2 regions of the Micromonospora sp. DH13 genome follow, and region 2 is predicted to be linked to the other one. Evidence: predicted binding sites of a transcription regulator. Region 2 holds the regulator's gene; the other holds the start of a gene.
What was found. Region 2 encodes HrcA, which represses chaperone genes, less so after heat shock. Its sites were predicted from a motif close to GGTTNGCACNCTCNNNNNGAGNGTGCNAACC; they were not measured.

Region 1 (15,590 bases), on a different contig from region 2:
CCGGCTGGGGCTCGACCCGACGCCGTACTACCTGGTCAACGCGATCGAGGTGGACGGCGGGCCGGCGGTGCGGGCCTGGTTGTCGCGCCGCCCGGAGGTGGACCGGGTGCTGCTGAGCCAGCGGCTGCGCCCGCTGCCGGCCGGGGCACCGACCAGCCGGGGCGATCAGCCGGCACCCTCCGGGCCGGCCTGGAACGTCTCCCTGCTCCGCGCCGACCGGGTCTGGTCGCAGCTCGGCGTGACCGGGGCCGGCATCGTGGTGGGCAGCTCCGACTCCGGGGTGGACGGGCGGCACCCGGCGCTGGCCGACGGCTTCAGAGGCGGCGACGACTCCTGGTACGACCCGTGGGACCACACCCGCGCGCCGACCGACCAGGGCGGCCACGGCACCCACACGACGGGCAGCGCCGTCGGGCGGGACGGGATCGGGGTGGCCCCCGGGGCGAGCTGGGTCGGCTGCGTCAACCTGGACCGCAACCTCGGCAGCCCGGCACGCTACCTCGACTGCCTCCAGTTCATGCTGGCCCCGTTCCCGGCGGGCGGCGACCCGTTCACCGACGGGCGTCCGGAGCGGGCCCCGCAGGTGCTGACGAACTCGTGGGGCTGCCCGCCGATCGAGGGCTGCGACCCGGCGGCGCTGCGGCCGGCGGCCGACGCGCTGGACGCGGCCGGCATCTTCGTGGTCGCGGCGGCCGGCAACACGGGGCCGTACTGCCGGTCGATCGAGGACCCGCCGGCGACGTACCCGGACGTGTTCACCGTCGGGGCGACCGACCGGGACCGCCAGGTCGCCGACTTCTCCAGCCGGGGGCCGGTGCCCGGCGTGGCGAAGCCGGATGTGGTCGCCCCGGGCGTGGGGGTGCTCTCCGCGATGCCGGGCGGCGGGTACGCCACGCTGGACGGCACGTCGATGGCGGCCCCGCAGGTCGCGGGCGTGGTGGCGCTGATGTGGTCGGCGAACCCGGCGCTGATCGGGGACCTGGAGCGCACCCGCCGGATCCTGCGCGACACCGCCGTCCCGGCCGGGGCGACGTACGCCTCCCGCGACCCGGCGGACGCCTGCGGCGGCGACGTGAACATCACCGGGGCCGGCCTGGTCGACGCGTACGCCGCTGTCCGCGCGGCGCGCTGAGGGGTAAGGAGGGGCCCCTTGTTAACGCATACGGTAGAGAGGGGTCCCCTTCTCACCCCCGCCCGCGCCCGCCCCGACGGCAGCAGCGGCCGAAACGGGCACGGGGGCGGATAGCGCCGTTCGACCGTCCCGGCCATCGACGGCCACCTACCGTCGAGGTGAGGAGGCAGCGATGACCACGGACGACGCACAGGCCGACGACCTGCGCCCCGCCGCCTGGGTGCCGGTCGAGGAGATCGCGGGGCAACTGCCGTTCGACCGGCTGGACTACGGCGACGCCGAGCAGTTGGCGGAGATGGCCGGGGGCGACGCGCTCGCGGCCGAGGAGCCGGTGGTCCTGGTCGACGAGCCGATCCGCGTCGACGAGCCGATCCGCATTCGCCGGCCGTCCGGCCGGGCCGGGAGGCGACGCGACCAGCCGCCCCTGCCGACGTGAGAGCCGGCGGCGGGCGTGTCGCCGAGGTGGGGGCACCAGCGGTGCTGGGCCGGCGCGACGCGGAAGGGGCGGGCCGCTAACGCGACCCGCCCCTTCGACGTGCGGTGTAGCTGAACTCGGGTGGGGCTGGACTCAGAAGTCCATGTCCCCGCCGCCCGGGCCAGCCGCGGCGGCCGGGGTCTTCTCCGGCTTGTCCGCGACGACGGCCTCGGTGGTGAGGAAGAGCGCCGCGATCGACGAGGCGTTCTGCAGCGCCGACCGGGTCACCTTGGCCGGGTCGATGATGCCGGCGGCCAGCAGGTCCACGTACTCGCCGCTGGCGGCGTTGAGGCCGTGGCCGGCGTCCAGGTTGCGGACGCGCTCGACGACGACGCCACCCTCCAGGCCGGCGTTGACGGCGATCTGCCGCAGCGGGGCGTCCAGCGCGATCTTGACGATCTGCGCGCCGGTCGCCTCGTCGCCGGTCAGGTCCAGCTTGTCGAAGGCGGTCTTGCCGGCCTGCACCAGCGCGACGCCACCACCCGGGACGATGCCCTCCTCGACGGCGGCCTTCGCGTTGCGGACGGCGTCCTCGATGCGGTGCTTGCGCTCCTTCAGCTCGACCTCGGTGGCCGCGCCGACCTTGATCACCGCAACACCGCCGGCCAGCTTGGCCAGGCGCTCCTGCAGCTTCTCGCGGTCGTAGTCGGAGTCGCTCTTGTCGATCTCGGCCCGGATCTGGTTGACCCGGCCCTGGATCTGCTCGGCGTCGCCGGCACCGTCGACGATGGTGGTCTCGTCCTTGGTCACCACGACCTTGCGGGCGCGGCCCAGCATGTCGAGGCCGGCGGCCTCCAGCTTGAGGCCGAGCTCCTCGCTGATGACCTGGCCACCGGTGAGGATGGCGATGTCGGTCAGCATGGCCTTGCGGCGGTCGCCGAAGCCGGGGGCCTTGACGGCCGCGGACTTGAAGACGCCCTTGACCTTGTTGACCACCAGGGTCGGCAGGGCCTCGCCCTCCACGTCCTCGGCGATGATCAGCAGCGGCTTGCCCGACTGCATGACCTTCTCCAGGATCGGGAGCAGGTCCTTCACCGACGAGATCTTGCTGTTGGCGATCAGGATGTAAGGCTCGTCGAAGACGGCCTCCATGCGCTCCGGGTCGGTCATGAAGTACGCGGAGATGTAGCCCTTGTCGAAGCGCATGCCCTCGGTGAGCTCAAGCTCCAGGCCGAAGGTGTTGCTCTCCTCGACGGTGATGACGCCTTCCTTGCCGACCTTGTCCATCGCCTCGGCGATGATCTCGCCGACGGTGCTGTCACCGGCGGAGATGGAGGCGGTGGAGGCGATCTGCTCCTTGGTCTCGACGTCCTTGGCGAGCTTGGACAGCTCCTCCGAGACGCTGGCCACGGCGGCCTCGATGCCCCGCTTCAGGGCCATCGGGTTGGCGCCGGCGGCCACGTTGCGCAGGCCCTCGCGGACCAGGGCCTGGGCCAGGACGGTCGCCGTCGTCGTGCCGTCACCGGCAACGTCGTCGGTCTTCTTGGCGACCTCCTTGACCAGCTCGGCGCCGATCTTCTCGTACGGGTCCTCGAGCTCGATCTCCTTGGCGATGCTCACACCATCGTTGGTGATGGTGGGGGCACCCCACTTCTTCTCGAGCACCACGTTGCGGCCCTTCGGGCCGAGGGTCACCTTCACGGCGTCGGCGAGCTGGTTCATGCCCCGCTCGAGGCCGCGGCGAGCCTCTTCGTCGAACGCGATCATCTTGGCCATACGGCGTTGTCCTCCTGGACACTCACGGGCCACCCGAGTGTGTGTCCCGGATGGGCCGCCTGGTGTACGCACCTTGGGACGTCGCCACCTGGCGACGACGACGTCTCCTCGGCCGGGCCGGATAGCCCGCGACGACCGGCCATGTGCCACCCGACGGATTTCCGCCGTGCGGCCGTGGCCCCACCGTCCCGACCATTGGCACTCACCCAAGGCGAGTGCCAATGACTTGTTTAGCACTCTGCCCTGCCGAGTGCAAGCACGATGCGGCGGACGGGCCGGGTCGACCCCGCCTGACCAGCGCGACCCGGCCCACCGGTTCAGCCGATTTCACCCGCCAGCCGGGCGGCGGTAACCGGGCCCTCGTACGCCCGCTGCTCGGCGTACGTGACGACCAGGCCGATCAGGTACACCAGGGCGGCCGGGACCGCGACCAGGGCGGCGCCCAGGGCGTACGCGACGTTCCAGCCGTCCAGCGAGGCGGCGTCGGCAGGGTCGGCGAAGAAGAGGGCGGCGACCTGGATCGGGGCCACGACCATGGACGCGAGGGAGGCGGCGAGCCCGACCAGCGCGATCCGCCCGAGCACGGGCCCGAGGCGGGCGTGGAACAGCTGCCGGGCCCGGCCGAGCGGCGCGCCGCCCTCGAAGAGCAGCACCGGGCCGAACAGGCTCAGCGCGGCCATCACGTACAGGCCGGGCAGGTAGCACAGCACGAAGCCGACCAGCATGAGCAGGACGTAGACCACCGTCCAGCCCCACAGCGCCGGGGCCCGGCGCAGGCCGTACGCCAGGGCGTCGCCCGCCGACGTCGGCTCGCCCGCGGCCTGCCGCGCCACCACCCGGGTGCCGGCGGCCCAGCCGACCGCCTGGACGAACCCGAGCAGGCAGCCGAGGCCGATCATCGCGGCGAAGAAGACGCCAAGGTCGGCGAGGTAGCCGTCGGGCAGCGGGGGCGGCGGCTCGCCGGGCGCGGTGGGCTCCAGCGGCGGCAGCGGGTACAGCGGCACGGTCGCCAGCAGCAGCAGGAGCGTCGGCAGGGCATGGGTGAGGGCCAGCACCGGCACGAGCAGCCGCCAGCTGCGGCGCAGCGTGCCGGAGCACCGGGAGAACCACCCGCTCAGCCCTTCCCCGGGCAGGGTGACCAGCGGGTCCGCCGGGTCGTAGCCGGGTGGCGGCCACGGCACCGCGTAGCCCGGCGGAAAGGGGTGGCCCGGCGGGTACGGCACGGCGTGCGCCGGCGGTAGCGCCGGGCCGGGGTGGGGCTGCCGGCCGGGGTGAAGTTGCTGACCGGGATAGGGCTGCTGGCCCGGGTGGGCCGGGAACCCGGTGGGGTGCCGGACGGGCGGGGGACCGACCGCAGCCGGCCCCTCGGGCCCCGGGAGGGATCGATCGGGTGGGGGTGGCTGGGACATGGGCCCTCCTCAGCGGCGACGCCGGAACGGCTCACGATCTTCCCTGGCCCGACCCGCCTCCGCCGCCCCGGGGCGACGCGCTCTGCCCAGCACCGGCGGCCCGCCCGCCCGCGGGCCCCAGCGTCGGGCGGTCAGGCGACGACGCGTACGCGCTCGGCCTGCGGCCCCTTCTGCCCCTGGGCGATCTCGAACTCGACGCGCTGCCCGTCGTCCAGCGCCTTGTAGCCGTCCATCTCGATGGCGGAGAAGTGGACGAAGACGTCCTGCCCCCCGTCGACGGCGATGAAGCCGTAGCCCTTCTCGGCGTTGAACCACTTCACGGTGCCCTGTGCCACGGTGCACTTCCTAACGTCGCGCGGCCTTCCACGAGCGGGTACGCCGACGGAACCGGCGGCCCCGGGAACACCGGTTTCACCCGTCTGCGCCGACCGGGAAACCAGTGACCGAAATCGCACGCTACACGAGGAGTGACGATGGCGCACGGCCACAAATGGGGCTATAACGGACCGACCTCAACCCGGCACTCCATAGGCGACCATCACTGCGATAGGTATGCGGGATGACAGCAGTTTCCCGCCCGCCGACCGACCCGGGCAGCGCCCCGACGGGGACGGCCGACACCGTCGCACGGGCAGCCGACGTACGCCGGGTGACCCTGCCGGACGCGGCCCGGATGCGGGCGCTGCGGCTGGAGATGCTCGCCGACGCGCCGCTGGCCTTCCTGGAGACCCTGGCGGAGGCCGCCGCCCGCCCGCATGCCGAGTACGCGGCCCGCGTCGCGTCGGTCGCCAGCGGCCGGCACACCGCCCAGTTCGTCGCCGACCCCGGCGCGGACCGGCCCGGCGGCCCCGCCGGGCGGCTCCTCGGGCACGCCGGCGGGACGGTCTCGGCGGACGAGCCCGGCCTCACCGTCGTCTACGCCGTCTACGTCACGCCGGCCCGGCGCGGCACCGGGCTGCTCGCCGCGCTGATCGAGGGGGTCGCCGCCTGGTCCCGGGAGTGCGGTCGGCCGGAGCTGATGCTGGAGGTGGTCGTCGGCAACGACCGCGCCTACCGGGCGTACCGGAGGCTGGGCTTCGTCGACACGGGCGTGCGGGTGCCGCACCCGAGGATCCCCGCCCTGCGTGAGCTCCAGATGCGCCGCCCGGCGTGAGGCGGGGCGTTTGCAGGGGCCCCCTGTACAACAGAATGCGTTAACAAGGGGCCCCTCCTTGCACCTCAGGCGGGGCGGCGGCTCTGGACGATGCGGAACCGGTTCGCCACGTACGCGCCGTCGGTCAGCGCCGCGTTCGCCGCCGCGTTGGCGCCGCTGCCGTGGAAGTCGGAGAACGCCGCCGACTGGTTGACGAAGACGCCGCCGGTCAGGTTGCACGACAGGTGCACCCCGACGTCGATCGCCGCCGCCTCGGCCGCGTCCAGCACCGCCGGGTCGGTCGAGTAGACGGCGGCGGTCAGCGCCCCGGACTCGCCAACGGTGGCGCGCAGGAGCTCCAGGCTGTGCGCGGTGGAGTCGGTGGCGATCACGAACGAGATCGGCCCGAACCACTCCCGGCCGTACGTCGCGGTGTCGGCGGCGGCCAGCTTGACGATGGTCGGCGTCCGCACCACCGCGCCGGGGAAGGCCGGGTGCTCGACGGTACGTGACTCCAGCACCGCCGCCCCGACCTTGGTGACCTCGTCGAGGCGCTCCAGCACCCCGTCGTTGACGATCGCGCCGGTCAGCTCGACGCCCCGGGCCGGGTCGGCGGTGAGCTTGCCCACGGCGGCGGCGATCCCGGCGGCCACCTCGTCGAAGCTCTTGTGCCCCTGGTCGGTGTCGATGCCCCCGGCCGGGATGAGGATGTTCTGCGAGGTGGTGCACATCTGGCCGCTGTAGAGGGTCAGCGTGAAGCCGAGGTTGCGGCACAGCCCCGCGAAGTCGTCGGTGGAGTCGATCACCACCGTGTTCAGGCCGGCCTTCTCCGTGTAGACCGTCGCCTGCCGGGCGTTGGCCTCCAGCCAGTCGCCGTACTCGGTCGAGCCGGTGAAGTCGACGATCTTCACGGCCGGGTGCAGGGCGAGGGTGGTGGCGAGCTTCTCGCCGGGCGCCTCGGGGGCGAGCAGCACCAGGTTGGGGTCGAAGCCGGCCTCGGCGAGCACCTCGCGGGCGTACTTCACGGTGATCGCGAGCGGCAGCACCGCGCGGGGGTGCGGCTTGACGACCACCGGGTTGCCGGTGACCAGCGAGGCGAACAGCCCGGGGTAGGAGTTCCAGGTCGGGAAGGTGTTGCAGCCGATCACCAGGGCCACCCCGCGCGGCACCACGTGGAACGTCTTGGTCATCCGCAGCGGGTCGCCCTTGCCGGCGGCCTTCTCCCAGCCGGCCGTCCCCGGGTGGCGGGTCATCTCCGCGTACGCGTAGGCGACCGCTTCGAGGGCCCGGTCCAGCGCGTGTGCGCCGCCGGCCTGGAAGGCCATCACGAACGCCTGGCCGCTGGTGAACTGCACCGCGTTGGCCAGCTCGAAGACGTGCTTGTGCAGCCGGTCGAGGATCTCCAGGCAGACGCCCGCGCGGGCCTGCGGGCCGGCGTCACGCCAGGCGGGCAGGGCGGCGGAGGCGGCGGCCACCAGCTCGTCGGCGCCCGGGTGCGGGTAGCGCACGTTCAGCTCCAGCCCGAAGGGGCTGGCCTCGGTGGCGACCCGGTCGCCGGTGCCGGGCTGGTCGAGCGGGAAGTCGCCGTTCAGGTACGCCTCGAACGCGGCCTTGCCGTCGGCGGCGGCGGTCTCGCCGTAGACCCGGGGGCTGGGTGACTCGGGATAGGCGGACCAGTACCCGCGCTCCGTGATCGCGGTCAGCGCCCGGTGCAGGGTGTCGGCGTGCTTGTCGTACTCGGGATGCGGGGTCTCCGTCATGCCCGCCATCATGCCGCAGCCGGCGGGCGGGCAGTAGGGTCGGCGGACGCCGCCGGCCGCCCGCCGCCCCCGCCGCCAGCCGGCGGTCAGAGGGTGAGCTGCCAGTCGGTCCAGGCGTCGACCGGGCGGAACCCGAGCGCCTCGTTGATGGTGATCATGTACGTGTTGGCCTGCGCGTTGAAGGTGTCCACCGCGCGCAGCCCCGGCTCGTGGGCGAGCGCGTACCGCAGGTTCTCGACCTTGACGAGCAGCCCGAGCCGGTGGCCCCGGTGCGCCGGGTCGACGATGGTGATCTGCTGCCACGCGTGCCACGGCACGTTGGGGCCGACGTCGATCGTCGTCCAGGCGACCAGCCGGCCGGACGCGGCGTGCACCGCCCCGTGGTGGTAGCGGCGGCGGCCCCGCGCGTCCAACGCCCGCTCGACGCCCCGGATCCGCTCGACGTCGACCCGCTCCGGCTCCCACTCCATCTCGCCCAGGGGCGCGTCGGCCATCAGCCGGCCGTCGAGGTGGGCGACGTCGGCGACGAGCTCCTGCGGGGCCGCGCCCTGCCAGCGGACCGTGCGGTAGCCGGCGGCGCGGGACCGGGCGTCGGCCAGCGCCGCGTCGAGCGCGGCATGGTCGAGCCGGGTGGTGTCGAGGCGGCGGCGGACCTCGGCGAGCACCGCCCGCGCGCCCGTCGCCGCGGCGAACGCCCCGCCGGCCCCGCCGCGCGCCGGCCCGCCGGGCAGGGCCGCGACGGTCGCGCCGATCACCCGCTTGCGCCCCCGCTCGCGCAGCAGCTCCACGCCGTGCGCGTGCAGCGCCCGGCCGACCCCGCGCCGCAGGTGCGTCGGGTGCACGAGCAGGTCGACGGTGGCGTTGTCGGTGTTGTCGAGCTGCGGCAGGTCGAGGGCGAGGTAGCCGGCCGGCGCGCCGTCGAGCCGGGCGAGCGCCCAGACCGGCACGTTGCCCGGCATCGGGTGCCGGATCGCCGCCTCGAAGCGCCGCCGGCACAGCGGCGGGAAGTCGGGGACGTCCGCCTGGTCGGCGGCGGCCCGGATTCCGTACGCCGCGTCGACCGCGCCCTGGTCCGCCGGGTCGATCGGGGTGATGGTGATGCGCATGGGCCGAGGGTGGCCGGGGAAAGACGATCGGGCCAGCGAATTTCTCCGCTGGCCCGATCGGACGTTGGTCGGGAGGGACGATCGCACAACGCCTCCGGCGTTGGGTCGTAAGAACTTAAAGTCTACGGCGAAACGCCCTCCCGCACGGAGCATCTTGCGCCGTCCGGTTCCTGCCGTCAAGTCCTCGGCGGCGGGTTTTTGCGTACGGAGGGCAAAACGTCGGTTACCCGACGGATCGGTTCCCTTCGTGAAGGCGCGCGATGTCGGCGACATGGGGGTGTCCCGGCCGGCGGATGCCCCCATGTCGCCGACCCGGCGTCGATCAAGTCTCGACCGGTACGGCGGCCCGGGCCGGACGGGGACTCAGCCGAGCAGGCCGGCGTCGCGGGCCGCGCGCAGCGAGGGCTTGATCCGGTGGGTCGGGCCGACCTGCGGGGCGACGGCGTCGATGGTCTTGAGCCCCTCGCCGGTGTTGAACACGACGGTCTCCGCCGTCGGGTCGAGCCGGCCGGACTCGACCAGCTTGCGCAGCACCGCCACGGTCACCCCGCCGGCGGTCTCGGCGAAGATCCCGGTGGTGCGGGCCAGCAGCCGGATGCCCGCGCGGATCTCGTCGTCGTCGACGTACTCCATCCACCCGCCGGTGCGCCGCACGGCCTCCAGCGCGTAGAGGCCGGCGGCGGGGTCGCCGATGTTCAGCGACTTGGCGATGCCGGTCGGCTTGACCGGGGTGATGGTGTCGGTGTCGGCGTGCAGGGCCGCCGCGATCGGGTTGCAGCCGGCCGACTGCGCCCCGAACACCTTCCAGCCGCCGGCCGGGGCCTCGACGAGGCCGATCTCGACCAGCTCGCTGAACGCCTTGTCGATCTTGGTGAGCAGCTCGCCGCTCGCCATCGGGATGACCACCTGGGCCGGGATCCGCCAGCCGAGCTGCTCGGCCACCTCGTACCCGAGGGTCTTGGAGCCCTCCGCGTAGTAGGGCCGGACGTTGACGTTGACGAAGGCCGTGTCCTCGAACTCGTCGGTCTCCACCAGCTCGCCGCAGAGCCGGTTCACGTCGTCGTACGAGCCGTCGATGGCGACCAGTTCCCCGCCGTAGACGGCGGTGGTGACCACCTTGCCCGGCTCCAGGTCGCTGGGGATGAACACGATCGACGGGGCCCCGGCACGGGCCGCGTGGGCGGCGACCGAGTTGGCCAGGTTGCCGGTCGACGCGCAGGCGAAGCGGGTGAAGCCGAGCGCCCGGGCGGCGGTGAGCGCCACCGACACCACCCGGTCCTTGAACGAGTGGGTGGGGTTGGCGCTGTCGTCCTTGACCCAGAGGGGGGCGGTGATGCCCAGCTCGGCGGCGAGGTTGCCGGCGGCGACCAGCGGGGTCAGCCCCGGGTCCACGGTCACCCGGGTCGCCGGGTCCTGCCCGGCGGGCAGGAGGGCGGCGTACCGCCAGAGGTTCTGCGGGCCGGCCTCGATCTGCTCGCGGGTGACCCGGGCCAGGGCCGCCGCGTCGTAGTCGACTTCGAGGGGGCCGAAACACTCGTAGCAGGCGTGCTGCGCGGCGAGCGGGTAGCGCGCCGAACAGGCGCGGCAGACCAGGGCGCGGGCGGGGCTGGCGGCGGTGTCGATGCCGGGCGCGGCGAGGGTCGACGTCATGTCGAGGAGGTCCTCTCATCTTTCCCCGCATCGCACCCTGCGGCGGGGACGGAATTGGCACCTGTCCGCGCCGCTCGTCATCGAACGCACGGGTGGTTGCCGGGGCTTCGTCGGGCCGTATCCCTCTGCCCCTCTGGATGAGGTATTCAGTTGTGCCGCCGAGTCTACGGCGGATCGCGGCGACCGCCACCCGAGCTTCCCAGCGTATGGGCCGGATCGGGGGTGCCGACTTGGTCACATCATCGCTCTCCGCACCGCCACCGCCACCCACGGCGACCACCTCCGGGGCTTCCGGAAGGGCGGGTGGCCTGCGCTTTCTAGCCTGACAGCGTGACCTACCCCCCGACGCCCGGCACGCCCGGGCCACCCCCGAGTCCCGGCATGCCCGGGCCGCCCTCGAAGCCCCGTGGGACCGGCCGGACGACCCGTACCGTGATCATCGTGGCCGCCGTGGTGGCGCTGCTCTGTTGCGCCGGCGCGTTCACCGGCGGCGGCATCTGGTTCTTCCGCACCGTGCAGGGCACCACCGCGCCCGCCCGGAACGCCGCGACCGCATACCTCGACGACGTGCGGGACGGCAACCATCCGGCCGCGTACGGCCGGCTCTGCGAACAGCTGCGCAGCCAGCTGACCGAGGAGGAGTTCGCCCGGGCCCGGGCGGCCGAGCCGCCCCTGGGCAACTACCGGGTCACCGCCACCGAGGTGAGCAGCAGCACCGACAGTCAGTCCCGGGCCGAGGTGACCGTCACCGCCGCCGGCCGGCAGCAGGTCCTCACCCTGGTCGAGGAGGACGGCGACTGGCGGGTGTGCGGGGGGATCTGAGCGGCACCGGCCGGGATCAGCGGTGGTGCCGCCGCCACCGCGCCTCCCGGACCTCGCGCGCCTCGCGTTCCTCCCGCACGGCCTCGTGCAGCGCCCACCGCGAGCCCGCCAGCAGCACGATCTCGGCGACGACCAGGCCGACGGTGAGCACGGTGAGCAGGGCCACCGCGACGAGGGCGGGGAGGCGGCCGGCGACGGGCACCGCGGCGACCACGAGCACCACGACGGTGACCCGGGTCCACACGACGGTGCCGAGGACCCGGAGCTGGAAGGCGACCAGGCTCACCAGGTAGAGGGCGGCCCCCGTGAACAGCAGGGGGCCGCCGGGGCCGGGCAACGGGCCGAGCAGGTCGACGCCGGCCGCGCCGAGGTGGTGCACCATCTGCTCGCCGCCGAGCGCCACCAGGATGAGCCCGGCGATCATCGGCAGGTGCAGGTAGAGGTAGCCGTCGCGGGCCGCCGCGATCCGGTCGGGGCCCCGGCGGCCGTGCATCGCCAGCTCGGCGGCCGGGGCCAGGCTGTCGAAGTAGAGCCACCAGAGGCTGACGATGGCGGCCAGGCCCGCCAGCGTGGTGTAGAAGGTGGGCCAGGTGACCGGCTGGCCGAGGACCCCGCTGCCCAGGCCGATCGAGATGATCAGCTCGCCGAAGGCGATGATGACGATCAGCTCGAAGCGCTCGACGAAGTGGCCGGGGGCGGCGATCCGCCAGCCGGACAGCCCGACGGCGAAGCCGTTGCCGTACTCGACCAGCACGGCGAGGGCCCAGATGCCGGGCCGGACCCAGACGTGGTCGGTGCCGCCGGGGAGGTCGGGCACGAATGCCGCCGCCAGCAGCAGCCCGGTGGAGACGACGACCGCGAGGCCGATCCGGACGAGCTGGCGACGCTCCTCGGGCAGGTCCCGGACCGCGTACAGGTGCAGCCCGAGGTGCAGCCCCCGGATCAGGAAATAGCAGATGGGGAAGAGCACGGGGGCGGGGCCCCGCCCGACTGGTCGCCGAACGCCTGCGGGATGGACAGGGCGATGCCCAGCACCGCCCCCATGGCGGTCAGGGTCACCAGCGGGGCGATGCCCTCCCCCAGGCGCACCCGCTGGGCCACCAGCATGTGGGCGATCCAGCACAGCCACAGCAGGGCCAGGACGAGCATGCCCTTGACCAGCCCGTGGGTGCTCAGGTCCTCGGCCACGAACCGGGAGACGTTGAAGAGGCCGTAGACGAAGACCAGGTCGAAGAAGACCTCGACGCGGGCCACCCGGGCCCCGGCGGCGACCGTGCGGACCGGGCGCCAGCCCGGATACCTGCGGCTGCCCACCTGCGCGAGTCTGGCAGCCACCCCCGGGCGACGGTGCCGGAACGGCGAGATGGGGGCGGGTGCCGCGACTACCGCCGGGGCGGGTGCTCAGGGGTGCCGTCTTCGCTGGCAGCCCGCCCGCCCCGGCGGCGGTCGGGTCAGGCAGGCACCGAGCGCTTGCTCGGGGCGGGCGCCGCGACGGCCGGCTCCCGGCGGCGGCCCAGCAAGGTGTCGACGGCCCACGTCCCGGGGCCGAGCACCGCGATGAGCACGAACGACCAGCAGAACAGCGCGGACAGTTCACCGCCGTTGCGCAGCGGCAGCAGCCCCTCCGGCTGGTGCACCACGAAGTACGCGTACGCCATCGAGCCCGAGGCGAGCAGCGCGGCGGGTCGGGTGAACAGCCCGGCCAGCACCAGCGCGCCGCAGACGGCCTGGATCAGGGCGGCGTACCAGCCTGGCCAGGTGCCGAGCGGAACCGCCTGACCGGTTCCTCGCGCACCGCCGAAGACACCGAGCAGCGACGACAGGCCGTGGAACAGAAAGAGCAGGCCAATCACCATGCGGAACAGGGACAGGACGGGACCGCCAAGTCGGTCAATGTTCATACCACACCTCCAGTGACAGAAGTCAATGCAGCTAGAATGCGGTAAGAATTTGATAAGGTCGATACTTGTCCCTGTCCGTGGGAGCGTTCCCACGATATTTGAGACGCGGAACATCCCCACCAGCAGAAGCGCTCGCCGCGACCTCCACGCCAGGCCCGATCGGTCACGCCAGACCCGATCGCCCGCCGACGCCCGACCTGCCCGCCAGGCCCGATCGGTCACGCCGGCGGGTAGCTGCCCGGCTCCGCCGTCAGCTCGTGACGTCCTTGCGGGTGAAACGCCAGAAGGCCAACGACCAGAACAGGGTGGCGTAGGCGATCGCGGAAATGCAGCCGCGCACCAGGTCGTCGGTCTGCACCGGCGTCGACAGCAGCCCCAGCCAGGCGTTGGCGTAGTGGGTGGGCAGGAACGCCCGGATCCCGCCGAGCGCCGTGATCTGGTCGAGAATGCTGGACAGGATCCACAGCAGCACCGCGCCGCCGACCGCGCCGAGCGCCGCGTCCGTGACGACCGAGAGCAGGAACGCGAGCCCGGCCACCGCCAGCAGGACGACCGCCAGGTAGCCGAGCACGGCCGCCAACCGCAGCAGCCCCTCACCCGGGTCGAGCTGGGCGGAGACCTGGCTGCGCAGCGGCTCCCAGCCGTACCGGAGGGTGCCCGCGAGCAGGGCGGTACCGGCGAGCAGCAGCAGGGCCAACCCCGAGTACGCGAGCGCCACCAGCAGCTTCACCGCCAGCAGCCGGGCCCGGGGCACCGGCACGGCCAGCAGGTAGCGCAGGCTGCCCCAGCTCGCCTCGCTGGCCACCGTGTCGCCGCAGAACAGCGCCACCACCACGACCAGCAGGAACGACGCCGAGACCAGCAGCGAGAACAGGGTGAAGTTGAGCCCGCCCGAGGTGGCCAGGTCGGCGAGGCTGGAGAACTCGCCCCCGCCGCCGTCGTCGTCGTTGCCCGAGTCGAACTGGAACGCGACCAGCACGATCAGCGGCAGCAGCACCATGAACCCGAGCGCGAGCTGGGTGCGCCGCCGCGACGCCTGCCGGCGGAACTCCGCCGCGAACGGCAGGGTCGCCGACGGCCGGTAGCCGGCCGCCGCGCCCACCGTGGAAGACGACTGCGCCATCACCGGTCCCCGCTTCCCCGAGAGTTCTCGCCCACCAGGGCGAGGAACGCGTCCTCCAGGCGGCGGCGCGGCACCACCCGGTCCACCCCGATCCCGGCCCGGACCAGCTCGGCCACCACCTCGCTGCGGGCGGTGCCGTTGGTGTCCACCACCAGCTGCCCCTCGGCGTCGGGCAGCACGGTCACGCCGGCCAGCCGGCCCAGCACGTCGCGCGCCGCGTCGGGGTCGGTCACGTCGAACAGCACGCTCGGCGACTCGCCGACGATCTCCTCCACCGGGCCGGACGCGACGATCCGCCCCTTGTTGACCACCACCGCGTGGGTGCAGGTCTGCTCCACCTCGGCGAGCAGGTGGCTGGAGACCAGCACCGCCCGGCCGTCGGTGGCGTAGCGCTGGAGCACCCGGCGCATCTCCGCGATCTGCGGCGGGTCCAGGCCGTCCGTCGGCTCGTCGAGCACCAGCAGCTCGGGCAGGCCGAGCATGGCCTGGGCGATGGCGAGGCGCTGCCGCATGCCGTGGCTGTACTTGCGCGTCTTCCGGTGCACCGAGTCGCCCAGCCCGGCGATCTCCAGCGCCTCGTCGAAGTGCGCGTCCGCCCACGGCCGGCCGGTGGCCCGCCAGTAGGCCTTCAGGTTGTCCAGGCCGGACAGGTGCGGCAGGAAGCCGGGGCCCTCGACCAGTGCGCCGATGCGCGACAGCACCGGCGAGCCGGGCACCAGCCGCCGGCCGAAGACGTAGATCTCGCCCGCGGTGGGCTGGGTCAGCCCCATCAGCACCCGCAGGGTGGTGGTCTTGCCCGCGCCGTTGGGCCCGAGCAGGCCGACGACCTGGCCGGGGTGCACCTCGAAGTCGACGTTCGACACGGCGACGAAGCCGTCGGCGTACTCCTTGCGGAGCTGGCGCACGGCCAGCGGCGTGCCCGCGTACTCGGGATGCACGGAGCTGTCCTGACGGCGGTGCCGGCGGCGGGCGACCAGGATGACCGCGGCGAGCCCGACCGCGATGGCGGCCAGCAGCCCGGCCAGCACCCAGCGCCAGACGACGGCCGTGGTGGGGATCGGCTCGCCGGCCACGGTCGGCAGCACGAGCGGGCCGTCGCCGGCCGCCACGGTGTAGACCGCCGGCTCGACCGGCGTCGTGTACGCCTGGTCGGACGTCGCGACCACGACCCGCAGCCGGTGCCCGGCCTCGACCCGGCGGACGATCGCCGGCAGGGTGACCGTGACCGGCTTCGCGGCCCCGACGTCGGCCGGCAGGCCGGTGAGCCGGACCGGGGCCACCAGCCCGTTGGGCAGCGTCGCCGCGCCCTGCGGGTCGACGTCGTAGAGCTTCACGAACAGCACCGCCTCGCCGCTGGCCGACGC
Region 2 (15,590 bases):
CTGGGACGAGCTGGTCGCCGCCGCCAAGGCCGTGCAGGCCAAGAAGCCGGGCACCTACGGCATCGCGCTGCCGGGCAACTCGGAGCTGCCCTTCTACTCCTTCCTCTGGGGCGCGGGCGGCGAGATCGCCACCCAGCAGGGGGACACCTGGAAGTCCGGCTACACCAGCCCGCAGGCCCAGCAGGCGGTCAAGTTCTGGACCGACCTCGTCACCGTGCACAAGGTCGCCCCGCCCGCCGCCGCCGGGTGGAACGAGATCGACGCCCGCACCCAGTTCGCCACCGGCAAGGCGGCGATGGCCTTCGCCGGCAGTTGGCAGGCCGGCGCCATCAAGAAGGACAACCCCGAGATCGAGAAGGTCTGGGGCACCTTCCCCATCCCCGGCCCGGACGGCAAGCCGGCCCCGGCCTTCGCCGGCGGCTCGGACATCGCCCTGTGGCAGGACAGCAAGAAGCAGGACCTCGCCTGGGACTACCTGACCGTGCTGCTGAGCAAGCAGAAGGACAAGGAGTTCGCCAGCAGCCTCGGCTTCTTCCCGGTCTACTCCGACCTCGTCGGCGGCGGCGAGTACGCCAACGACAAGATCATGGCCGCGTTCGCCACCTCGTTGCAGAACACCAGGCTGACCCCGCTCACCCCGAAGTGGGTCGAGGTCAGCCGCACCAAGACGGTGACCCAGGCTATGAACAGCTCGGTCATCAAGGGTCAGAAGACGGTCGAGCAGGCCACCGCCGACGCGGCCGCCGAGATGGAAAGCATCCTCAACGCGAAGTGACCATGCTGACCCAGGCACCGGAGACGCCTGCCGCGCGGGAGACCCCCGCGCGGCGGCGTCGCCGGGTCGACCGCCTGCCCTACCTGCTGCTCCTGCCCTGCCTGGCGATCATCGGCGTGCTGCTGCTGTGGCCGCTCGGCCAGGTCGTGGCGATGTCCTTCTTCCGGCTCGACAACGTCCGGCAACTGCGCGGCGACCGGGACTGGCCGTGGGTCGGGCTCGGCAACTACGCCGAGATCCTCGGCGACCCGTTCTTCCGCACGGTGCTGCGCAACACGGTGCTCTTCGCCGTGGCCAACGTCGCCCTCACGATGATCCTCGGCACGCTGGTCGGGCTGCTGCTCAACCGGCTCGGCAAGCGGATGGCCACCTTCGTCGCGAGCTGCGTGATGCTGGCCTGGGCCACCCCGGCGCTGACCGGCACCATCGTGTGGAAGTGGCTGTTCGACGACACCTCGGGCCTGGTGACCTGGCTGTTCAACACCCTGCCCGACGGGCTGTCGAACGCCCTGTTCGGCCGCGCCGACTGGACCGGGTACGGCTGGTTCAACTCGCCGCTGATGTTCTTCTCGATCCTCACCCTCGTGGTGGTCTGGCACTCGTTCCCGTTCATCGCGGTGAGCGTGCTGGCGGGGCTGAAGAGCGTGCCGAGCGAGCTGCACGAGGCGGCCCGGGTCGACGGGGCCGGCCCGTGGAAGGTCTTCTGGAAGATCACCTTCCCGCTGCTGCGGCCCGTCTTCGGCATCCTCGTGGTGCTCTCCACGATCTGGGACTTCAAGGTGTTCACCCAGCAGTTCGTGCTGGCCGGCGGCACCCAGGACCGGCCGACGTTCATGCTGTCGATCTACTCGTACGCCGAGGCGTTCTCCCCGCCCCCCAAGTACGGCCTGGGCGCGGCGATCGCCGTCATCCTCACGCTGATCCTGCTGGTGGTGACCGGCCTCTACGTGCGGATGGTGCTCAAGCAGGAGGAGGACGCGTGAAGCGCGGCGCGGTGGTGAAGCGGGTCGCCCTCAACGGGGCGGGCCTGCTGGTGGCGCTCTTCGCGGCGTTCCCCGTCTACTGGATGATCGCGACGTCGCTCAAGCCGAACCGGGAGATCTTCTCGGCCACGCCCCGGCCGGTGCCGACCGCGCCGACGCTGGAGCACTACCGGGAGATCCTCACCGGCAACCTCATCCCCGGCGTCACGTTCCTGGACTTCTTCCTCAACTCCGTGCTCGTGGCGGTGTCGACCGTGGTGCTCAGCGGCCTCGTCGCGCTGCTCGCCGCGACGGCGGTGGCCCGGTTCCGGTTCAAGCTGCGCACCAGCTTCCTGATCATGCTGCTGGTGGTGCAGATGATCCCGCTGGAGGCGCTGGTCATCCCGCTGTTCCTGATGATCCAGCGGCTGGGCCTCTACAACACGCTGCCCAGCCTGGTCCTGACGTACCTCGGCTTCTCGCTGCCGTTCGCGGTCTGGATGCTGCGCGGCTTCGTGGCCGCCGTGCCCAAGGAGTTGGAGGAGGCCGCGGCGATCGACGGCGCGAGCCGCGCCCAGACCTTCCGCCGCGTCCTGTTCCCGCTGGTCGCGCCGGGCCTGGTGGCCACGAGCATCTTCTCCTTCATCACCGCCTGGAACGAGTTGATCTTCGCCCTCACCTTCGTCAACGACCAGGACCGCTACACCCTGCCGGTGGCGATGACGTTCTTCTTCGGCCGCGACGACACCGCCTGGGGGCCGGTGATGGCCGCCTCGACGCTGTTCACCCTGCCGGTGATCGTCTTCTTCCTGCTGGTGCAGCGTCGGATGGTCTCCGGCCTGGTGGCGGGCGCCGTCAAGGGCTGAGGTGCAAGGAAGGGCCCCTTGTTAACGCATTCTGTCGAGAAGGGCCCCCTTCTCACACCCCGTCGGGCAGACGGGCGGCGTCGGGCGGGGCATCGGCGGGCCGCGATGCCGCCGTAGGCTGTCGCCATGACGGGCAGGCTGGTGACGGTGAACCTCGGCGTGGTGACCGAGGCGGAGTGGGCGGGCGACGCGAGCGGCCGCAGCGGGATCGACAAGCGGCCGGTGGACGGGCCGGTGCTGCTGCGCGTCGACGGGGTGGCCGGCGACTTCATCGGCGAACGGGCCCACCACGGGGGCCCCGACCAGATCGTCTACGCGTACGCCGAGGAGGACGCCGCGTGGTGGGCGGCCGAGCTGGGCCGCGACATCCGGCCGGGTGCCTTCGGTGAGAACCTGACCACGTACGCGGTGGACGTGACCGGGGCGGTCGTCGGCGAGCGGTGGCAGATCGGGACGGCCCTGCTGGAGGTCACCAAGCCGCGCACGCCGTGCCGGACGTTCGCCGGGTTCTGGGGCGTACCGGACCTGATCAGGCGGTTCACGGTGCGCGCCGCCCCGGGGGCGTACCTGCGGGTGCTGCGGGAGGGCGAGGTCGGCGCGGGCGACCCGGTGGAGGTGGTGGAGCGGCCGGCGCACGGCGTGACCGTCGGCGAGGTGTTCCGGGCGAGCACCCTCGAACCGGAGCTGCTGCCCCGGCTGCTCGACGTCCCCGAGCTGCCCGAGGCGCTGCGGCGGAAGGTCGCGCGCCGGCTCGCCACGCCCGACGCCTGACCGCCCCGGCGGCCCCAGGGCCCGCGCCCCAGGCGCCGAGCGCCGCGCCAGAGCGCCGCGCGCCGTGCCCAGGCGTTAACAAGGGCCCCCTGCTATGCGGAATGCGTTAACAGGGGGCCCTTCCTTACACCGTCAGCGGAGCCAGGGGATGCTGCGGTCGAGCAGGCCGCGCTCCTTGAGCTCCTTGCGCAGCGGGATCTCGTCGTCGATGTACCCGTTCCAGTTGATGCCCCAGTAGTTGGCCGTGTGGGTGCCCTCGCCGCAGAGCTGGCGCTGCACCGGCGTCCGGTTGGCCCACCACTCGCCGTCGGTGTCGATGTGCAGCTCGTCCAGCGGCCGGATCCACCGGTAGGTGTAGCCGACGAAGAGCATCTTGCGGGTGATGTTCGACAGGTTCGTCGACCGGGAGTGCCACTGGCGGCGGTCGAAGATGAACGCGTCGCCCGGGTTCGCGGTGATCTCCACCGTGCCCTCCGGGTCCGGGTTGTGCACCGTGAGGTCCGCCGGCCGGGGCAGCGAGTTCCACAGGTGGCTGCCCGGGATCACCTTGGTCGCGCCGCGGCCGGTCTCCGACAGGTCGGAGAGCACGTACGCCACCTTCAGCGAGAACATCGGCCGGGGCAGGTTCGGGTCCATCGTCTCCGGGTCGGAGTTCTGCCGGTACCCGTCCTGGTGCCACCCCCAGTACGGCTTCTCCGGCTCCAGCGCCGGCGGGGTGACGTCGAGGTGGTTGTGGTGGGTGTAGATGTTCCAGCCGGCCAGCCCCCACATGTACGGGAAGGCGATCGGGTGGGTCAGCAGCTGGCCGAAGAGCTCGTCGCGCTCCAGGAAGCCCAGCAGGTGCAGGGTGCCGTCCTTGGTGGTGTTGCCCTTGGCCTTCTCCTCCGCGTACACGCGGTCGACGGCCTCCTCCAGGGCGGCCCGGTGGTCCTCCGTCAGCACGTTCCGCAGCAGGAGGAAGCCCTGCTCGTGGAACTCCTTGCGGTCGGTGTCGCTGATCGGTTCGTAGCCGGTCCGGCCGTCGTAATCGAACACCGCGTCGTACCCCTCCCCATGAGGTGAAACCATTTCTGGCACAGGACGCCGATGCTACTGCGCCCGCGCGGGCGGGTGCGGAGCGCGCCCGACGGTGCGGGGGAGCGGCCGGACCGTTGGCACCCGTCTGGGCACGGAGGGTGAGATCGGGTGCTTGTTCGGCGGCTTTCGCCGGATATGGAGGATTGTGCGGTAACCGTCGGTGTGGAGAATCGAGCCGCTCAGGCGTCGGCGAAGACCTCGGCGAGCACCTCGCCGTCGTTCGCCGGGGCGTCGCCCACCCGGCTCCAGGTGCCGGCCTTCGCGGTCCACTCCAGGCCGGCGAAGCGCACCCGCTTCACGCCGTGGTCGGAGGCGTGCGAGACCAGCCAGTGCGCGTACCGCCAGCCGTCGCGCCGGTCGTCGGCCGGCACCGCGAGGCCGGTCAGCTCGGCCGGGGACGCCGCCTCCGGCAGCCCCCAGTCCAGGCTCAGGCCCCGGGTCAGCGCGGCGGCGGCCGCCGCGCCCCGCATCACCGGCGTCGCGCCGACCGTGCAGGCCACCGCGCCGGTCGCCTCGCCGAGCAGCGCCCGGGTCAGCACCTCCGACTCGTCCGCCCACTTCTGGTAAGCCTCGGGGAACGCCGAGCGCTGCACCTTCTGCGCCGCGTCGGTGACCCGCATCTTCTCCCAGCCGCGCACCCGCTTGAGCGCGGCGTAGAACTTCCGGGTCGCGTACCGGGGGTCGGCGATCTGCGCCTCGGTGCCCCAGCCCTGGCTCGGCCGCTGCTGGAACAGGCCCAGCGAGTCCCGGTCGCCGTCGGGGAGGTTGCGCAGCCCGGACTCCTGGTAGGCCGTCGCGAGGGCGACCACCACGGCCCGCTCGGGCATCTTCCGCTGGACGCCGATGGCGGCGATCGTGGCGGCGTTGGCCATCTGGTCGGCGTCCAGGCGCACCTGGCCGTCGGCCTGCACCGTGCAGGTGCGGCTGGTCAGGGACAACGGCAGGCGCAGCTGCCCGCCGGCCTGCCGGACGACGAGCCAGATCCCCACCACGGCGATCACGGCGACGACGACACCGGTCGCGACGACTGCCCGACTTCGCACCCGCACCCCCTGTTCGACGGCGTCCGCCAAGAGTACGTCCCCGCCGCCGCCGTCCGGCCCGTCCGACCGATTCGCTCCGTTCCGTGGCGGGTCGGCCGCGATGCGTGTCCGCCTTCCCCGCGCCCCGGCCCGGAAACCGGAGGCCGACCCGGGAACCGCTCGGCGCCCCGGGAGTCGACCGGCCGGCCCGGGAAACCGGTCAGTCCGTCGGCACCCAGCGCGCGTCGCGCTTCTCCCGGAACGCCAGCACGCCCTCGCGCCCCTCGTCGGACAGGAAGAACCCGGTCGACAGGGCGGCCAGCTCGGCGACCCCGGCCCGCAGGTCGGCCGCCGGCGGGCGGCGCAGCAGCGCCTTCGCCCCGGCCAGCGCGTTCGGCGCCCCCCGCACCAGCGAGGCGCAGGCCCGCTCCACCGCCGCGTCCAGCGCGTCCGCCGGCACCGCCGAGGTGACCAGCCCGATCTCGGCGGCCCGCCGCCCGTCGAAGGTGTCGCCGGTGAGGTACAGCTCGGCGGCGGCCCGGGGCGCCAGCCGGGGCAGCACGGTCGCCGAGATCACCGCCGGGATCACCCCGATCCGCACCTCGGTGAACGCGAACGTCGCCTCCTGCGCGCAGATCGCCAGGTCGGCCGCCGCGATCAGGCCCAGCCCGCCGGCCCGCGCCGGCCCGGCCACCCGGGCCACCACCGGCTTCGGGCACTCCCAGACCGCCGCGAGCACGTCGCCGAGCATCCCGGCCGGGACCGTGCCGCTGGCGTACGCGGCGGCGGTCTCCTTCAGGTCGGCGCCGGAGCAGAAGACCGGGCCGGTGTGGTCGAGCACCACCACCCGGACCGCGTCGTCGGCCACGGCGGCGGCCAGCCCGGCCAGCAGCTCGGTCATCAGCGGCGTGGAGAGCGCGTTGCGGTTGTGCGGGCTGTCCAGGGTGAGGGTGGTCACCCCACGGGCCGTGGCGACCCGCACGAGCGCGGCGGTGGAGGTCATGCCGGGCACACTAGTGGCCATGCCCGGCGTCCTTCCAGAAGGCGAGCCCGTCCCGGCCGACGGCTCGCTGCCCGCCACCGCGACCCGCGCCGTCGGCGCGCGCGGCTTCGGCGTGTACGTGCACGTGCCGTTCTGCGCCAGCCGCTGCGGCTACTGCGACTTCAACACCTACACCGCCGACGAGCTGGGCGGCGGGGCGAGCCGCGAGGGGTACGCCGACACCGTGCTCGCCGAGCTGGCGCTGGCCGCCCGGGTGCTCGGCGACGCCCCGCCGCCGAGGGTGGACACCGTGTTCGTCGGCGGCGGCACGCCTACCCTGCTGCCCGCCGACGACCTGGCCCGCATCCTCGACGGCATCGACCGCACCTGGGGGCTGGCCGCCGACGCGGAGGTGACCACCGAGGCCAACCCCGAGTCGGTGACCCCGGAGTCGCTGAAGACCCTGCGGGCCGCCGGGTACACCCGCATCTCGCTGGGCATGCAGTCGGCCGCGCCGGGGGTGCTGGCGATCCTCGACCGCCGGCACCGCGCCGGCCGGGCCACCGAGGCCGCCCGGGAGGCCCGCGGCGCCGGGTTCGACCACGTCAACCTCGACCTGATCTACGGTACGCCGGGGGAGAGCGCCGACGACTTCGCCGCGTCCCTGGCGCAGGTGGTGGCCGCCGGGGTGGACCACGTCAGCGCGTACGCCCTGATCGTGGAGGACGGCACCCGGCTGGCCGCGCGGATGCGGCGCGGCGAGCTGCCGTACCCCTCCGACGACGTGGCGGCGGACCGTTACCTGGCCGCGGAGGCCGCCCTCGACGCGGCCGGTTTCTCCTGGTACGAGGTGTCCAACTGGGCCCGCACGCCGGCCGGCCGGTGCCGGCACAACCTGCTCTACTGGAACGGCGGCGACTGGTGGGGTCTCGGGCCGGGGGCGCACAGCCACGTCGGCGGGGTGCGCTGGTGGAACGTCAAGCACCCGGCCGCGTACGCGAAGCGCCTGGCGGCGGGGGAGTCGCCCGGCCTGGCCCGGGAGGTGCTCACGCCCGACGAGGCCCACACGGAGGACGTCATGCTGCGGCTGCGGCTCGCCTCGGGGCTGCCGCTGGCGGTGCTGGACGACGCGGGCCGCGCCGGGGCCCGGCGGGCCCTCGCCGACGGCCTGCTCGACCCGGCCGGCTACGCGGCCGGCTGGGCGGTGCTCACGCTGCGCGGCCGGCTGCTGGCCGACGCGGTCGTGCGCGACCTGCTGCCCTGACGGGGGTGACCCCGACCGGCCGGGGGAGCGGCCGGTCGGGGGTCACTTGATCAGGTTGACGGTCATCGGGTAGCGGTAGGGGCTGCCCTCGTTCGCCTTGATGCCGGCGACGATGCCGAAGATGATGCCGACGATCATGGCGCCGAAGCCGATCAGGAGCCCCACCAGGATGCAGGTGAGGATCCAGCCGATCAGGGCGATGACCGACCAGAGGAGCTGGAAGTTCAGCGCCGCCACCGCGTGGGCGCGGACCGTCGGCGACTGGTTGCCCCGGGCGAGCAGGGCGATCAGCGGCGCGAGCCAGCCGAGCACGCCACCGCCGAGGAACATCCCTGCCGCGCCGCCGAAGTGGGCGACCAGGACCCAGGTCTTGTCCTCGTTGTTGGCGTAGCCGCCGGAGGGCGCGCCGTACGCGCCGCCGGTCGGATATCCGCCACCGGGCGGGGGGAAGCCGCCACCGGGTGGCGGGTAGCCGGCCGACGGCGGCTGGTCACCGGTGGGCGGCGGATAGCCACCGGGCGGGGGATAGCCGCCCGCCCCGGGGGCCCCGGACAGTGGTGCGGTGGGGGGCTCGTGCCCCGGCGAGCCGTACGGTGCCGACGGGTTCGGCTCCGGCGGGTAGCCGCCGGGGTCGCCCGATCCGGGAGGGCGAGGTGGTTCAGTCATGCACGTCACGGTAGGGGTTGCGGGCAAGCGGGCACCAGAGCGACACCGCCGCGGAGCGGCGGATGTTCGGCCCGCCCACGCAGGTGGCGGCCCGCACCGGGCGGCCGTCGACCGGTCGGCGCGCGCCCGGCCGGCCTCCCGCGCGGCGGTCGCCGCACCCGCGGTCCGTCGTTGATCTTACCCAGCACGGGGCAGCCGACGTAGACTGGCACTCGTTACAGTCGAGTGCCAGGCGTCGACGCACCGGCGGAGCGCCGACCTGCGGTGCCGCCGCGCCGCCGGGCCCGACATGCGACAGGAGGTGGCAGGGTGGGTCTGGACGACCGCAAGCTCGCCGTGCTCCGCGCGATCGTCGAGGACTACGTCGCCACCCAGGAGCCGGTCGGCAGCAAGGCGCTGGTCGAGCGGCACCAGCTCGGCGTCTCCCCCGCGACGGTGCGCAACGACATGGCGGTGCTGGAGGAGGAGGGCTACATCCGGCAGCCGCACACCAGCGCCGGCCGGGTCCCCACCGACCGGGGCTACCGCCTCTTCGTCGACCGGCTGTCCCGCGTCAAGCCGCTCAGCCCGGCCGAGCGCCGGGCGATCGAGCGTTTCCTGGTCGGCGCGGTCGACCTCGACGACGTGGTGCACCGCACGGTGCGGCTGCTGGCGCAGCTCACCCGGCAGGTCGCCGTGGTGCAATATCCCTCGCTGGCCCGCTCCTCGGTGCGGCACCTGGAGCTGGTGCCGATCTCCACCACCCGGCTGATGCTGGTGATGATCGCCGACACCGGCCGGGTCGAGCAGCGGCTGGTCGAGCTGCCCGCGCCGGTGAGCGCCGACGACGTCACCGACCTGCGCCGGCTGGTCAACGAGAAGCTCGTCGGCAGCCGGCTGTCGGAGACCCCGCCGCTGGTGCAGGCGCTGGTCGAGGAGTCGAGCCCGCACCTGCGCGGCACCATGACCACGCTCTCCACCGTGCTGCTGGAGACGCTGGTCGAGCGGCACGAGGAGCGCATCGCGCTGGCCGGCACCGCCAACCTGACCCGGGGCGGCCTGCTCGACTTCCAGGGGTCCCTGCGGCCCATTCTGGAGGCGCTGGAGGAGGAGGTGGTGATGCTCAAGCTCATCGGCGAGGCCGAGTCGACCACCACCCGCGTGCTGATCGGCGACGAGAACGAGATCGACAATCTGCGGGCCGCCTCGGTGGTGAGCACCGGCTACGGCCCGGGGGCGACCGCGCTCGGCGGACTGGGCGTGGTCGGCCCCACCCGGATGGACTACCCCGGCACCATCGCCACGGTGCGGGCCGTGGCACGCTACGTGGGCGAGCTGCTGGCCCACAACTGACCAGTCAGGGCCGACGGCCGGCTCCGGCCGACGACCGGCGCAACGCGACAAGAACATGAGGACACGGGACGCAGTGGCCAGGGACTACTACGGCATCCTCGGCGTGAGCCGGGAGGCCTCCGACGACGAGATCAAGCGCGCCTACCGCAAGCTGGCGCGGCAGTTCCACCCGGACGTCAATCCGGACCCGGAGGCACAGGAGAAGTTCAAGGACATCAACGCCGCGTACGAGGTCCTCTCGGACGACCGGAAACGGCAGATCGTCGACCTCGGCGGCGACCCCCTCGCCCCCGGCGGCGGGGGCATGGGCGGCCCGGGCGGACCCGGCGGGGCCGGCCCGTTCGTCGGCTTCCAGGACATCATGGACGCCTTCTTCGGCGGCGCGGCCGGCGGCTCCCGGGGCCCGCGCCCGCGCACCCGGCCCGGCGCGGACGCGATCCTGCGCCTGGAGCTGGACCTGCACGAGACGGCGTTCGGCGTCGAGGCCCCCATCACCGTCGACACGGCGGTGCTCTGCACCACCTGCTCCGGGGCGGGCACGGCGGCCGGCACCCACCTGGCCACCTGCGAGGCGTGCGGCGGCCGGGGCGAGGTCCAGTCGGTGCAGCGCACCTTCCTCGGCCAGGTGGTCTCCGCCCGGCCGTGCACGGTCTGCCAGGGCTACGGCACCACCATCCCGCACCCCTGCCCGACCTGCACCGGCGACGGGCGGGTGCGCACCCGCCGCTCGCTCACCGTCAAGATCCCCGCCGGGGTCGAGGACGGCATGCGCATCCGGCTCGCCCAGCAGGGCGAGGTCGGCCCGGGCGGCGGCACCGCCGGCGACCTCTACGTCGAGATCCACGAGCGCCCGCACGACGTCTACTCCCGCAAGGGCGACGACCTGCACTGCCGGGTCACCGTCCCGATGACGGCCGCCGCGCTCGGCACCCGGCTGACCATCAAGACCCTCGACAGCGAGGAGACGGTCGACGTCAAGGCCGGCACCCAGCCGGGCAGCACCCTGCGGCTGCGTGCCCGGGGCGTGCCGCACCTGCGCGGCACCGGCCGGGGCGACCTCTACGTCCACCTCGACGTGCGCACCCCGACCAAGCTCGACCCCGACCAGGAAAAGATGCTGCGCGACTTCGCCAAGACCCGGGGCGAGGAGGTCGCCGAGCTGAGCAAGCAGGGCGGCTTCTTCTCCCGGATGCGCGACGCCTTTAACGGGCACGCCTGAGGTGTCGGCGCCGCTGTTCCTGGTCGACGCGCTGCCCACCGGCGACGCGCTGACCCTCGGCGGCCCGGAGGGGCACCACGCGGCCACCGTCCAGCGGCTGCGCGCCGGCGAGGAGCTGCTGCTGGCCGACGGCCGGGGCGGCACCGCCGCCGCCGTGGTCACCGCCGTCGGCAGGGGTGCCCTCGACCTGCGGGTCACCTCCCGGGGGCACGTCGACGCGCCCGTCCCCCGGCTCGTCGTGGTGCAGGGCATCGCCAAGGGCGACCGGGGCGAGCTGGCCGTGCAGGCGATGACCGAGGTCGGCGTCGACGAGATCGTGCCCTGGGCGGCGGCCCGCTCGGTGGCGCAGTGGCGCGGCGACCGGGGCGTACGGGCCCGGGAGAAGTGGGCGGCGACGGCCCGGGAGGCGGCGAAGCAGGCCCGCCGGGCGTGGCTGCCGGTGGTGGCCGGCGCCCCCGACGAGTCCACGGCCACGGTGGTCCGCCGGATCGCCGGGGCCGCCGCCGCGTTCGTCCTGCACGAGGAGGCGCAGGAGCCGCTGACCGCCGCCGCGCTGCCCGCCACGGGCGAGATCGTGCTGGTCGTCGGCCCGGAGGGCGGCATCACCGACGCGGAGGTGACCGCGTTCACCCAGGCCGGCGCCCGCCCGGTGCGCCTCGGCCCGCACGTGCTGCGCACCTCCACGGCGGGCGTCGCCGCCCTCTGCGTCCTGGCCACCCGCCTGTCCCGCTGGTGACCCGCCCATCCTGTCGGTGACCTGCCTGTCCCGCTGGTGGACCCCCGCCCCGGTCAGGTGCGCAGGTAGGACGCGCCGTTGAGGTCGACGATCGTGCCGGAGGCCCACTCCGCCTCCGCCGACGCCAGCCAGTGGACCGCCGCCGCGATCTCCTCCGGGCGGGCCACCCGGCCGAACGGGCTCTGCGCCCGGATCGCCGCGCCGCCCTCACCGGCCAGGTGCTCCGTGGTCATGTCGGTCTCCACGAAGCCGGGGGCCACCGTCGCGACCGTGATGCCGTACGGGGCCAGGGCCACCGCGAGGGACTGACCGAGCGCGTTGAGCCCCGCCTTGCTCGCCCCGTACGCCGGCTGCTCCGGCTCGCCCCGGAACGCGCCCCGCGACGAGACGTTGACGATCCGCCCGCCCCGCCCGCGCATGTGCTGGGCCGCGCACCAGGTCACGTTGGCCGCCCCGGTCAGGTTGGTCTCCAGCACCTGCCGCCAGCGCCGCTGCCAGTCGGCGTAGGACGCGCCGAAGACCGGGTGCGGGGCGTTCCGCTCGCCGTACACCCCGGCGTTGTTGACCAGCACGTCCAGCCCGCCGAGGCGGGTCGCCGCGTCGTCGACCATCACCCGTACCGCCTCGGGGTCGGCCAGGTCCGCGCGGACCACGACGTGGCCGTCGCCCGGCAGTTCCGCGCGCAGCCGCTCGGCCAGCTCCCCGGAGCCCCGGTGGTGGATCGCCACCCGGTCCCCGCCCGCCGCGAACCGCGCCGCCACCGCGCGCCCGATGCCCCGCGAGGCCCCCGTCACCAGCACCGCCCGTGAAGTCACGCGGCCATCATGCCCCAGCCGTCCGGCACCACTTACCATGCCCCGATGGGATCCGACTGCCTGTTCTGCCGCATCGTCGCCGGGGAGATCCCGGCCACCGTCGTCCGGGAGACCGACACCACCCTCGCCTTCCGCGACATCGATCCGAAGGCCCCGGTGCACGTGCTGGTCATCCCCAAGGAGCACTACGCCGACGTGGCGACCCTCGGCCAGGGCGACCCGGCACTCGCCGGCGAGCTGCTCGCCACGGCCGCCGCCGTGGCCGAGGACGAGGGGCTGCTCGGCGACGGCTTCCGGCTGATGTTCAACACCGGGGCGTACGGCGGCCAGGAGGTCTTCCACGTGCACGCGCACGTGCTCGGCGGCGCGCCGCTGGGCCCGATGCTCTGCCGCTGAGGGGGGGGGGGCGGCGGGCGCGTCCGTCGCGGGCGCGTCCCGCGCCGAGGTGTTAGGAAGGGGCCCTTCCCATACGGAATGCGTTAACAAGGGGCCCCTCCTTACACTGCGGGCGTGAGTGGAATCGACGAGCGGCTCGGGCGGATGGTGCGGCGGGTCCAGGCCGAGGGGCGGGTGCCGGCGGTCGCGGCGGCCCTGCACCGGGCGGACCGCCCGCTCTGGACCTGCGAGGCCGGCGGCACCGGCAACGACACGGCGCTCGGCCCGCAGACGCTGTTCCGGATCGGCTCGGTCACCAAGACGTTCACCGCGGTGCTGGTCATGCAGTGCCGCGACGCCGGCCTGCTCGACCTCGACGACCCAGTCGGCGCGCACCTCGACGTGCCCGCACACGGCGAGCTGACCGTGCGCCGGCTGCTGTCGCACACCTCCGGCCTGCAACGGGAGCCGCACGGCGACGTCTGGGACACCCTGCTCGCCCCCGGGGCGGACGAGCTGCTGGCCGACCTGGCCCGCGCCGAGCGGGTGCTGCCGCCGGCCCGCCGCTTCCACTACTCCAACCTCGGCATGGCCGTGCTCGGCCAGCTCGTCGCCCGGCTGCGCGGCGGCACCTGGGCCGAGGTGCTCGCCGACCGGGTGCTCACCCCGCTCGGCCTGACCGCCACCACCGACCGGCCGGGCCCGGCGGCGGCCACCGGGTTCCTTGTCGACGCGTACTCCGACGAGGCGCACCCCGAGCCGCCCACCGACTTCGCCGCGGTCGGCCCGGCCGGGCAGCTGTGGAGCACCGCCACCGACATGGCCCGCTGGGCGGCGTTCCTGGCCGACCCGGCGGCGCTCGACCCCACCGGCGCGGTGCTCGCCCCGGCGACGCTCGACGAGATGCGCTGGCCGCTGACCGTCACCGACGAGACGACCTGGGGGGCCGGCTTCGGGCTGGGGCTGATCCTGCTGCCGCAGGGCGACCGGGTCGTGCACGTCGGCCACGACGGGGCGATGCCCGGCTTCCTCGCCGCCGTCTACGGCCGCCGGGGCGGCGACGGCACCCCCGGGGCGATGGGCGCGGCGGTGCTCGGCTCGTCCGGGACCGGCGTGCAGGTCATGGAGCTGCCGCACCGGCTGCTCGCCGCCGCCGTCGAGCACGACCCGGCCGAGGTCGAGCCGTGGCGGCCGGGCCCGCCGGCCCCGGAGCACCTGCGCGGGATGCTGGGCCCGTGGTGGGGCGAGGGCTTCGCGTCCGTCTTCAGCTGGCACGACGGCACCCTGCAGGCCCGCAGCGCGGGCGACCCGGCGGGCAAGCCCCCGGCGGTCTTCGCCCCGCTGCCGGACCGGCCGGACGTGTTCCGCACCGTCTCCGGGCGGGAGGCCGGCGAGCTGCTGCGGTTGACCCGGGACGCGACCGGGGCGGTGGTCCGGCTGCACTGGGCGACGTACCGCTTCACCCGGGGCCAGGAGACCTTCGACGGGTACGACTTCCGGCGCTGACGCCCGGCCGGGCCGGCAGCCCGGCGGCCCGGGGAAATGGGCGAGGTGCCGCCGCGCGGGAAACGTTACGATGGAGGTAACGTCCGATCGCCGCGCCAGCAGGGCCCGGCGCCGAGATCGAGAGCAGGTGCGCAGGGCCCCTCGGCCCGACCCATGACCGGCACCCCACCTCCCGGCCCGCCCCGGGTGCAGACCAGGATCACCGTCCCCGACTCGAAGATCATGGTCAACCTGCTGGGCGCGGGCGACGAGATCCTGCGACTCGTCGAGCGTTCGGTCGACAGCGACGTGCACGTCCGCGGCAACGAGATCACCATCACCGGTGCTCCGGCGGACAACGCCATCGCCGAGCGCCTCTTCAGCGAGCTGCTCGAACTGATCGAGAAAGGCGAGACCCTGACCACTGACGCCGTGCGGCGCACCGTCGGGATGCTGGAGCAGGGCGGCACCGAGCGGCCCGCCGAGGTCCTGACGCTCAACATCCTCTCCCGGCGCGGGCGCACCATCCGCCCCAAGACGCTCGGGCAGAAAAAGTACGTCGACGCGATCGACGCGCACACCATCGTCTTCGGCATCGGCCCCGCCGGCACCGGCAAGACCTACCTGGCGATGGCGAAGGCCGTCCAGGCCCTCCAGGCCAAGCAGGTCAACCGGATCATCCTGACCCGGCCGGCGGTCGAGGCGGGGGAGCGGCTGGGCTTCCTGCCCGGCACGCTCAACGAGAAGATCGACCCCTACCTGCGCCCGCTCTACGACGCGCTGCACGACATGCTCGACCCGGAGACGATCCCGAAGCTGATGGCGGCCGGGACGATCGAGGTCGCGCCCCTGGCATACATGAGGGGGCGGGCGCAGCCGTACGACGCGCGGGTCCTGACCCCCGAGGGGTTCCGGCCGTTCGGGTCGCTGCGGGTCGGTGACCTGGTCATCGGCTCGAACGGCACGCCCACGCCGGTGATCGGCGTCTACCCGCAGGGGCCGAAGCAGGTCTACCGGGTCACCACCCAGGACGGCGCGTCCACCGTCGCCTGCGGCGAGCACCTCTGGACCGTCGCCACGCCCGACGACAAGCGGCGCGGGCGTCGGCGCACCCTCGAAACCCAGGAGATGATCGGCAAGGAGTGGCGGGGCCACACCCGCCGGTACGAGCTGCCGGTCGTCGCGCCCGTGCAGTTGGCGCCGCAGGACGTTCCGCTCGACCCGTACGCGCTCGGGCTGCTCC

Region 1: the regulator HrcA is predicted to act here: its motif matches at 3,517-3,547, upstream of groL (chaperonin GroEL).

What each region holds. Positions count from the first base shown of each region.
Region 1 covers NZ_JAHWGR010000009.1:181,646-197,235, forward strand. Annotated here, with positions in the region: gene LPA42_RS12020 (S8 family serine peptidase) at 1-1,132, shown strand, start outside; gene LPA42_RS12025 (hypothetical protein) at 1,305-1,568, shown strand; gene groL (chaperonin GroEL) at 1,701-3,323, opposite strand; gene LPA42_RS12035 (hypothetical protein) at 3,641-4,732, opposite strand; gene LPA42_RS12040 (cold-shock protein) at 4,864-5,067, opposite strand; gene LPA42_RS12045 (N-acetyltransferase) at 5,406-5,885, shown strand; gene paaN (phenylacetic acid degradation protein PaaN) at 5,951-7,624, opposite strand; gene LPA42_RS12055 (GNAT family N-acetyltransferase) at 7,711-8,730, opposite strand; gene thrC (threonine synthase) at 9,094-10,380, opposite strand; SAM riboswitch class I at 10,393-10,524, opposite strand; gene LPA42_RS12065 (DUF4878 domain-containing protein) at 10,822-11,202, shown strand; gene LPA42_RS12070 (low temperature requirement protein A) at 11,219-12,172, opposite strand; gene LPA42_RS33855 (low temperature requirement protein A) at 12,145-12,537, opposite strand; gene LPA42_RS12075 (DoxX family protein) at 12,654-13,103, opposite strand; gene LPA42_RS12080 (ABC transporter permease subunit) at 13,354-14,226, opposite strand; gene LPA42_RS12085 (alpha/beta fold hydrolase) at 14,226-15,590, opposite strand, start outside.
Region 2 covers NZ_JAHWGR010000021.1:52,961-68,550, forward strand. Annotated here, with positions in the region: gene LPA42_RS20200 (sugar ABC transporter substrate-binding protein) at 1-775, shown strand, start outside; gene LPA42_RS20205 (carbohydrate ABC transporter permease) at 772-1,758, shown strand; gene LPA42_RS20210 (carbohydrate ABC transporter permease) at 1,770-2,603, shown strand; gene LPA42_RS20215 (MOSC domain-containing protein) at 2,730-3,374, shown strand; gene LPA42_RS20220 (phytanoyl-CoA dioxygenase family protein) at 3,507-4,409, opposite strand; gene LPA42_RS20225 (hypothetical protein) at 4,631-5,500, opposite strand; gene LPA42_RS20230 (enoyl-CoA hydratase-related protein) at 5,694-6,476, opposite strand; gene hemW (radical SAM family heme chaperone HemW) at 6,496-7,719, shown strand; gene LPA42_RS20240 (DUF4870 domain-containing protein) at 7,762-8,385, opposite strand; gene hrcA (heat-inducible transcriptional repressor HrcA) at 8,695-9,717, shown strand; gene dnaJ (molecular chaperone DnaJ) at 9,791-10,936, shown strand; gene LPA42_RS20255 (16S rRNA (uracil(1498)-N(3))-methyltransferase) at 10,938-11,672, shown strand; gene LPA42_RS20260 (SDR family NAD(P)-dependent oxidoreductase) at 11,726-12,487, opposite strand; gene LPA42_RS20265 (histidine triad nucleotide-binding protein) at 12,533-12,883, shown strand; gene LPA42_RS20270 (serine hydrolase) at 12,998-14,368, shown strand; partial or broken gene LPA42_RS20275 (PhoH family protein) at 14,522-15,217, shown strand; partial or broken gene LPA42_RS20280 (LAGLIDADG family homing endonuclease) at 15,476-15,590, shown strand, end outside.